Regions from separate parts of the Rhodococcus sp. NPDC055024 genome, predicted to be linked through region 1. Evidence: riboswitches for the same ligand, from Rfam matches in the RefSeq annotation. Region 1 holds a riboswitch; each other region holds the start of a gene.

What was found. Region 1 has a riboswitch for cobalamin ahead of cobN (cobaltochelatase subunit CobN). Riboswitches for the same ligand answer to the same signal wherever they lie in the genome.
Region 2: linked by a shared signal. The riboswitch ahead of ACWF6P_RS20025 (CbtB domain-containing protein) and the one ahead of cobN (cobaltochelatase subunit CobN) in region 1 are both predicted to bind cobalamin.
Region 3: linked by a shared signal. The riboswitch ahead of ACWF6P_RS15120 (FecCD family ABC transporter permease) and the one ahead of cobN (cobaltochelatase subunit CobN) in region 1 are both predicted to bind cobalamin.
Region 4: linked by a shared signal. The riboswitch ahead of ACWF6P_RS14535 (ABC transporter substrate-binding protein) and the one ahead of cobN (cobaltochelatase subunit CobN) in region 1 are both predicted to bind cobalamin.

Annotation. Positions count from the first base shown of each region.
Region 1 covers NZ_JBSGVT010000003.1:135,050-137,245, reverse strand. Annotated here, with positions in the region: gene cobN (cobaltochelatase subunit CobN) at 1-1,220, opposite strand, end outside; cobalamin riboswitch at 1,260-1,393, opposite strand; gene cobG (precorrin-3B synthase) at 1,445-2,196, shown strand, end outside.
Region 2 covers NZ_JBSGVT010000009.1:184,519-186,714, forward strand. Annotated here, with positions in the region: gene ACWF6P_RS20020 (CbtA family protein) at 1-616, opposite strand, end outside; gene ACWF6P_RS20025 (CbtB domain-containing protein) at 607-801, opposite strand; cobalamin riboswitch at 827-965, opposite strand; gene mhuD (mycobilin-forming heme oxygenase MhuD) at 1,054-1,362, opposite strand; gene ACWF6P_RS20035 (alpha/beta fold hydrolase) at 1,408-2,145, shown strand; gene ACWF6P_RS20040 (HIT family protein) at 2,130-2,196, opposite strand, start outside.
Region 3 covers NZ_JBSGVT010000006.1:132,329-134,524, forward strand. Annotated here, with positions in the region: gene ACWF6P_RS15115 (ABC transporter ATP-binding protein) at 1-19, opposite strand, end outside; gene ACWF6P_RS15120 (FecCD family ABC transporter permease) at 16-1,023, opposite strand; cobalamin riboswitch at 1,141-1,276, opposite strand; gene ACWF6P_RS15125 (TetR/AcrR family transcriptional regulator) at 1,293-1,805, opposite strand; gene ACWF6P_RS15130 (alpha/beta hydrolase) at 1,954-2,196, shown strand, end outside.
Region 4 covers NZ_JBSGVT010000006.1:7,100-9,295, reverse strand. Annotated here, with positions in the region: gene ACWF6P_RS14540 (class I SAM-dependent methyltransferase) at 1-175, opposite strand, end outside; gene ACWF6P_RS14535 (ABC transporter substrate-binding protein) at 176-1,189, opposite strand; cobalamin riboswitch at 1,248-1,428, opposite strand; gene ACWF6P_RS14530 (siderophore-interacting protein) at 1,470-2,196, opposite strand, start outside.

The sequences.
Region 1 (2,196 bases):
TGGCCGCCGGCCGCGATCAGGGCATGGATCAGCGCGTCGCCGTCCTTCGCCGCCAGGCCGGGAACTGCGTCCGGACCGTCGACCGGACCGAGGTCGTAACCGGCAGAACGCATTTCAGTGAGCAGGTCGATTGCGCTCGCCGGAGTATCGAGACCGACGGCGTTGCCGATGCGGGCGTGCTTGGTCGGGTACGCCGAGAGCATCAGGGCAACGCGACGCTCGGTGGTGGGTATGTGGCGCAGCTTGCCGTGACGGACCGCGATCCCGGCGACACGTGCAGCGCGCTCGACGTCAGGGACGTACGTGGACAGTCCGTCGGAGTCGATTTCCTTGAAGGAGAACGGGACGGTGATGATGCGACCGTCGAACTCCGGCACCGCGACCTGGGTCGCGACGTCGAGAGGAGACAGTCCGTCGTCGTTCTCGTCCCAGGTGGCGCGGCTACTGGTCAGGCACAGACCCTGCAGGATCGGGACGTCGAGAGCAGCGAGTGCGGCAACATCCCAGGCTTCGTCGTCGCCACCGGCGGACGCCGTCGCGGGCTTGGTGCCACCGGCAGCAAGAACTGTCACGACCATGGCGTCGGCGCGGCGGAGAGTGGTCAGAAGTTCGGCTTCTGCGGTTCGTAGTGATGCGCAGTAGATCGGGAGCGCTGTGCCACCAGCCTCGGCGACGGCGTCACACAACGCCTGGATGTACCGGGTGTTTCCGGCCAGGTGCTGAGCGCGGTAGTACAGAACGGCGATGACGGGACCGGTCGCCGAGTCGAGATCGGGCGCGAAATCCGCGATTCCCCAGGAAGGCAGGTGGGCCGGCGGTTCGAACCCGTGGCCGGTGAGCAGGACGGTGTCGGACAGGAAGTGGTGCAGCTGTGCCAGATTCTGCGCGCCGCCCTCGGCCAGGTAATTGTGGGCCTCGGCAGCGACGCCGGCGGAGACCGTCGAGCACTCCATGAGGTCGGCGTCCGGTGCGTGCTCGCCGCCGAGCACGACGACAGGGAGTCCGGAGGCGAGGACCATGTCCAGGCCGTCCTCCCAACTGCGACGGCTGCCGAGGATACGAACGATCACGAGATCGACGCCGTCGAGCAGCGGCGGCAAGTCTTCCGAAACGAGCAAGCGGGAAGGGTTGGCCCAGCGGTAGGAAACTCCGTCGCCGGCTTCCTGGCTGGCGCGGGCGCTCAGCAGATCGGTGTCGGACGTGGAGAGCAGAAGAATCACGGGTGAAGCCTTCCTGGGGTTTCGCGCCCCGTGGCACAGATCTGTCATCGACGGCGGTTGAGGGTCTGACTCGTGTTTCCGAGCGGAAACACATTCCGTTCGAAAGAACACTCACAGTGGCGCGACCGCACCGGACTTTCACCGGTTTCCTCAACTGCCGTCACTGGTGGTGGTGATGCTACCGGTCCGCAGAAGGCACTCATGACAGGTCGTACCCTGGAGCCATGCCCACGGACCGTTCACAGCCAGACGCGTGCCCGGGTGCACTGCAAGTTCACCACGCCGCCGACGGCGCACTGGCACGCGTGCGCCTCCCCGGCGGTCTCCTCACCCCGGCCCAATTGCAGACGCTTGCCGACGCGGCGCGCGATCTGGGTAACGGTCAGATGGAACTCACCTCGCGGGGCAACGTTCAGTTGCGCTCGGTCTCGGATCCCGAAGCCTTCGCGGCGCGTATCGCGTCGGCGGGTCTGCTGCCGTCCGCGACGCACGAGCGAGTACGCAACATTCTCGCGTCCCCACTGTCCGGCCGTATCGGGGGCGTCGCCGACATTCGTGAACTGGTCCACCGTCTCGATTCGGCCATCCAAGCGGATCAGGCATTGGCGGATCTGCCGGGGCGAACGCTGTTCACCCTTGACGACGGACGCGGAGACATCACTGGGCTGCGAGGCGATTTCGGACTCCATGCGCACAGCGCCACCGAGCATTCCCTGGTGCTCGCCGGTCACCACACCACTCACCGCGTACATGCAGATGACGCCGTCGGGTTGCTCCTCGAGGCGGCTCGATCGTTCCTCGAGGTTCGCGACAAGCACTGGCGGCTGGCTGAGGTTCCGGACGGAATCGAGCGCACCCTCGAGCAGTTGGGCCTGAGCGCCGAGTCCATCGGCGAGGCGGATCTCACGCCGGATGCACGGCCCACCATCGGGTGGCTCGAGCAGCGAGACGGAACGGTCGCCCTGGGCGGCGGCCT
Region 2 (2,196 bases), on a different contig from region 1:
CGTTGATGCCGGGAAGCGAGACGTAACCGATCGCGACGATCACCAGGAACGCAGCCACCGGAGCGGCGATGCGCACACTGAGGAACTCGTGCCCGGAAACTGCCTTTGCTGCAGCTGCCGCCGCAGTGACGGACAGCAGCCCGAGAATCACGGCCGCCAGCCACAGCAGTGTCCGCTGGTTGATGGTGTCCGGATCTCCGACGGCCGGCGGATTTGCCGGGTACTTGAAGAACGGCACCGCCTCGATGGCCAGCCAACCGCCGACGGCGATGGTGATCGCCAACAACGGCCCGGACATTCCGGTGAGTCGTCGCGCGTAGTTGGCGACGACCGAGAAGATAGCGCCGAGCGCGAGTCCGGCCAGCGCGGTGGCCAGGAACAGCCCAGCGCGCTGCCCGTCGCGGCTCACCAGTGGTTCTTCTTCGTCACCGTGTGAATGCCCAGCGGCTTCGCCGGCATGTTCTCCAGCGGCACTGTTGGCTTCTTCGATCGCAATGGCAGCGTTGACGTGGGGTTCACCCAGCACGAACGCAACACCGCCGGCAAGAATGCCCGCGATCAAACCAGCCAACAATCCACGAATGAGAAGCTTCGTGAAACTGTCGACTAGTGGCACGGCAGGCCCATCAAGTGGCGTCCGTCGTGCATCAATTCATGCATGTACATGCCGGTGCGAGAGATCGCGCCCTGGTCGAATCCGACCAGGTAGAGAGCCAGCATCGCGAACAGAACTACCGCAGCGGCGAGGAAAGCAAGACGAGTCGAATCGATCGACGTATCGGGAGAATAGGCGAGAGCCATCGAAGCCTCCTGGGATTTTCGCGTCCCCTAGGTCCATGCGATGGCCGAAGTGTCTGGCTGTCGAGAGAGCCGTACCGAAAAAGGCACTTCACCTCGAATTACAGTGGCGCGACCGCTCCGGGCTTTCACCGGATTCCTGTCGGACCATCGCGTTTACATGCGAACTTTTGCACTACTGCCCGCACCGTGTCAACGCGTGAAGCCGAGATGACCGTCGATTGTGCCCGGCAAGGCGGGCACAATCGTTCGAGATCAGCTCTTGGCGGCGACGTCCAAGACAACTTCGAACTCGAGCAACGACGCACCCGAAGCGACGGGCTTCGCACGCTCGCCGGAATGGGCTTCACGGGCAGGGCCGTCACGCCAATCGGCGAACGCCTGCTCGGACTCCCACTGAGTCACCACGAAGTAGCGGCTCTCACCTGCGGTGGGGCGGAGGAGTTGGAATCCGAGGAAGCCCGGGGAGTTCTCGACTGCGTGAGCGCGTGCTGCGAAGCGCTTCTCCAGTTCGGGGCCGGCGCCCTCGGGGACCTCGATTGCATTGATCTTCACGACTGCCATGAAAGCGACATTACCCGTGTACCTTCACCGCGTACCGTGACACTCGTGTTGCATGACGAAGGTGGAACGGGACAGCCGATTCTGTTGTTGCACGGCCTCATGGGCAGTTCCCGAACGTGGCGTCGCCATGTGCCGTGGATCCGCGAGTTCGGCCACGTCTACACCTTCGACGCCGCCGGTCACGGCAGGCCGGCGCCGGCGGAACTGACTACCGAGGCATTCGTCGAGGACCTGACATCGGCCGTTTCCTCCATCGAAGGTCCGATGATCGTGATCGGTCATTCGATGGGCGCTCTGCACGCGTGGTGCTTCGCCGCTGCGCATCCAGAGAAGGTGTGTGCCCTGGTCCTCGAAGACATGGCCCCGGACTTTCGCGGACGCACCGCAGCGGATTGGGCGCAGATGATTTCGGCGTGGCCGCAACCGTTTGCTTCCGAGGACGCGATGAAGGAATTCTTCGGCCCCGTCGCCGGCCAGTACTTTCTCGATTCCTTCGACCGCCGCGACGACGGGTGGTACCTGCACGGTGACGTCTCGACCTTCCGCGACATCTCGGAGGAGTGGGGCACGCGGCACTTCTGGGATCAGTGGAAGGCGATCGAGGCGCCGACTTTGCTCATCGAGGGGGAATTCACCATCACCCCCGAGGGGCAGATGCGAGAGATGGCCGAGCGGCCGCAAGCCCGGTACGTATGCATTGCGGACGCCGGTCACCTGGTCCACGACGATCAACCGCAGCGTTACCGCGACGTCGTGACGGACTTCCTTCAGACAGTGAGCTGACTGCGGATCGACGAGCCCACCTGCTCCAGTTCGACGGCTCGTCTGGCCAGA
Region 3 (2,196 bases), on a different contig from region 1:
GCAGTGCACGGGTGCTCACGAACTACCACCGAATCGGTAGCGCCGACGGCCGAGAAGCAGAAGAAACAGCGGGGCACCGATCACTCCGGTCACCACGCTCAGCGGGATCTCGGTCGGCCGCAACGACGTCCGCGCCACGACGTCGACCCACACCAGGAACGACGCCCCGATCAGCGCCGCCGCCGGCAACACCACTCGATGTCTGGCTCCGACGATCATGCGTGTCACGTGCGGTATGACCAAGCCTACGAAGGCGATCGCACCGGACACTGCAACCATCGTGCCGACCAACGCTGCCAGCACTCCGAACAACACGTTTCGCAGGGTTCGGATGGGAATACCGAGGGAAGCCGCGACGTCCGGCCCGGCCGCCAGTGCGTCCAACCAACCGTGCAGCGCGAACACCGCTGCCGTCAACAGGACCACCACGATGGCCGGCGCCCACAACTTGTCCCAGGAGGCACCGGCCAAACTTCCCAGGAGCCAGAATAATACGGACTGCGCAGCCTGGGAGTCGTTGGTGCGCAGCACCAGAAAGCTCGCGATGGCCGACAACGCAGATGCGGTAACAGTGCCGGTCAGAACCAATCGCAGCGGAGTTATGCCGCCTTGCAGCGTCGCGATGGTGAAGACGAGGATCGCAGCTCCCAGAGCTCCGATCATCGCACCGAGGCTGAGTGCCCATACTCCGGCGCCGGCGAACAGTCCGGTGGTGATGACGGCGGTAGCACCGACACTCGCGCCGGACGACACTCCGAGCAGGTGGGGATCGGCAAGAGCATTGCGGACGAGGGTTTGCACCACCGCGCCGGCAACGGCAAGACCAGCGCCGACAGCCAGACCGAGCAGCACCCGAGGTGCCCTGATCCCCCACACGATCGCAAGATCCGAGCGTGTGACGGCCGGGCCTCCGAAGCGCGAGTGCACCACGTCCACCACGGTGGACACGGGGAGCATCTCGGATCCGAAGGCCAATGCGCACACAGCCGAGAGCAAGGTGACGACCAGCAGAGCGGGCAGCACGATACCCGGACTGAGTCGTCCTCGCGGTGCACCAGCCTTCGGCGAAGGCAGGTGGGTAGGTGGAGACAGAGCTCCGCCAACAGCATTCATGGTGTGACCGATCCATCCTCGTGGCATGACACAACGTCAACGAGGGTGGTGTCTGGCTACGGTCGACGCGTGGACGACCTCACAGTGGCGGGACCGCGCCGGAATTGCACCGACTTCCCATTACCTCGATGATGACGTCAGAACCATAACGGACGGCGGTCACCATTCTCGACACTGGATCAGGATTCCGACGCGATCATCGATCTCGCATGCCGCACGACGGCTTCCGTGCGCACCCGAAGTTCTTCGGGTGAATCCGATTCCAGCACAACCCGATGCACCTGACTGTCCACGGCAGTCACGGTCAGCCGCGAGGTCAACAACGCGTCCTGCGCACTGAATCCACGGCTTTCCAACACCTCCGAAAACCCTAGTACCAGTTGCCGATTCATTCCTTCGACCTGTTCGATGAGCTCAGGCGTACGCGGAACCTGATCGTAGAGCAGGTGAAAGAACTGTCGCGGTTTACTGTTCACCGCGACCGCGCACTCCACCAACATCCTGACGGCGTCGTCGAGGGAGAGTTCGCGCTCGACGATGTCGGAAAGGCAGACCGCAAAACTTTCCCGCGCGGCACTCACGTGACGGTTCGCCAACTCGGAGAGGATCTCGTACTTGTTTCCGAAATACTGGTAGAGCGAGCCCACCGACACGCCTGCCTCGTCAGCAATCCGGTTGGTGGTCGCCGCCATGCCCTCCGAAGCGAAAACGCGAGTAGCTGCCTCCAGGATCGCGTCGTACGTAGCCCTGGAGCGCTGCTGGGAGGGCCTTTTCCGCAGAGTCGACACGGTCCTCCGATGCGAGTTGTCAGCCGCGATGCCGGTATCGAGAATTGTGTAGGTGACCAGCGCCGATTATTCGAAGTTTATGCCCGCCCGGTACGCCGACCACATGCCGGCGCCGACCCCGACGTGGTGGGAGTGGAACGGCAATACCGTCCACGTCGCACGGGCGGTGGTGCCGCACGCGCCGGTTCGTGTTCTCGGCATCCACGGCGCCGGCGGGTACTCGGGCGCGTTGTGGCCGTTTGCCGGGATCGGCGTGAAACTCGGCGCCGAAGTCCTCTTCCCCGACCTTCCGCTG
Region 4 (2,196 bases), on a different contig from region 1:
TCCGGGCGCTCAGTGAACCCGGCCCGCAGGCCAGGTCGACGACCGTGAACGGGGTGTGCGCGTGCTGCAATTCGAGAACGTCGAGAATCACGTCGAAGCGCTTCTCGCGATCCGCGATGTATGCCGCTTGCTGGTCGTCCCACTGACACACCAGTTCTCTGATCTCCGCGGACATCTAGACCACACCCAACTGGCGCAGCCCGTCGGAGAGCTGTTCGATGCCACCGACATTGCGGATCGAGGGATCCATCGTCGTGCCTTCGAGGATGATGTAACGCTTGTTCTTCACTGCGGTGAGCTTGCTGGCGACCGGGTCCGATTCGAGGAACGCGATCTTGTCTGCGGCACTGTCGCCGTCTCCACCGCGGTCGAGATCTGCGAGCACCAGCACGGTCGGGTCTCGATCGAGCACACTCTCCCAACCGATTTCGGGCCAGTACTGCTTGTTGTCGTCGAAGGCGTTCTTCGCACCCACCGCGTCGGTCATGATTCCCGGTGCACCGCAGCACCCGGCGAAGTACGGAGTCTTCGTGGCTGCGTACCACCACGCCAGCGTTACGTTTTCGGCTCCCAGTGCCGCCGTGGCGGTGGCCGCGCGATCCTTCAAACTCTCGGTGAGCTCGACACCTTTGTCCTTGACATCGAACAGTGTTGCCACGTCGTCGATTTCGTCGTACAAGTCGTCGAGCGTGAGGGCCTTGCTCTGCTCGGCATCCTGACCGGTGCACTCGCTGGGAGACTGATATGTCGCGACACCGAGGTCGGTGAACTTGGTCCGGTCGGCGATGCCTTCCGAGGTGAACGTGTAGTTGAAGGTCGTGTAGACCATGTCGGGTTCGCGTTCGAGGACACTCTCGAATGACGGGAACTCGGTGTCGAAGGCCTTCACCTGACCACGCGCCTCGCGCAGTTCGGGGAGGACGTCGTCATCGCTCATGGCGTAGCCGGCCATCCGGTCCTGCACTCCCAGCGCGAACAGCATTTCGGCCGCCGGTTGATTTACCGCGATCGCCCGTTCGATCGGTCGCTCCACCGTGACGTCTCGGCCACAATTCTGGACTGAGGCGCTGGATTGTTCGGCAGTGTTTGATTGTTCGACAGCACTGTCGTCGGAGGAACAGGCGACCAACGATGCGCCCAATAGGGCTGCAACGGCAGCGGCGGGTAGGCGAAGTCTGGACAGACGCATGGAATCTCGTTCTCGCAGGGGCTCGTACGCGGAGCCCGTTACCGTGTGAACAGGCGCCTGTTGACCCCTGCTGCCAGCCGGTATTCGGACTCGAGATCGCCCCACCCGAGCGCCTTCCCAGATTCTCATCCAGTGGCGTAAGCCCGGGCGGTCACCCTCACCGCTGCGCGTCAGTTCCGGATTCACACCGGATTCCCTGACCCCCTGTGTGGAGGTCTGCTGGCACAGAGGAACTTATCACCGCAGTGCACTGCCGGTCAGGTCGGCCAGTGTGAGGCAATCAGATCTCGATGGCCAGGTCGTCGATGTCGGTCAGGGATCCGCCGTCGGCGAGGATGCGCTCGTAGTTCTCGCGTCGACGGAGGTCGATCTCGGTGTTGCTGATGCCCTGCTTCCAGTACCCGAATATCGCAACGTCGTCCTTGTCGAGTCCGACGGTCGAGCGAAAGTGCTTCCGTATTGCGCGCATCTCACTGCGTTCACCGGCGCCCCATACGACGTAGCTCTCGGGATCGGTGAGCTCGCGCGCCCGCGTCGTCAGTGGGCCGTCGGGCTCGGCGAGATCGACCCTGACGCGGTGAAGTTCCAGGCCGGGGAGGGTGGGTAGTTCGGCGAAGGCGACCTCGTCATCTGTTGTGACCCAGCCGATTCCGGCGACGTCGGTAGGCAACTGCTCGATGATCGAGTGCAACGCAGGTATTGCGGTGCCGTCCAGAAAGAGTGCGATACGTCGACCGGGAACATCAGGGATCAAGAAGTGTGGCCGCGGACCGGTGAGGCCGAAGGTGTCGCCGACGGTCAACGCCGCCGCCCATCTCATCATCGGACTGGTCTGTCCGTGCAGGACCACGTCGATGACGATCGATCCGCTCGCTGAATCGTAGGAACGCACCGTGTGCACGCGCGAAGCGTCGTCGAAGGCCGGCCCGAGATTCATCCGTACGGTTACATTCGGGCGTGACCAGGTCGGATCGTCGGTCGACTCGCTCAAGCGAGCAGTGATCCGC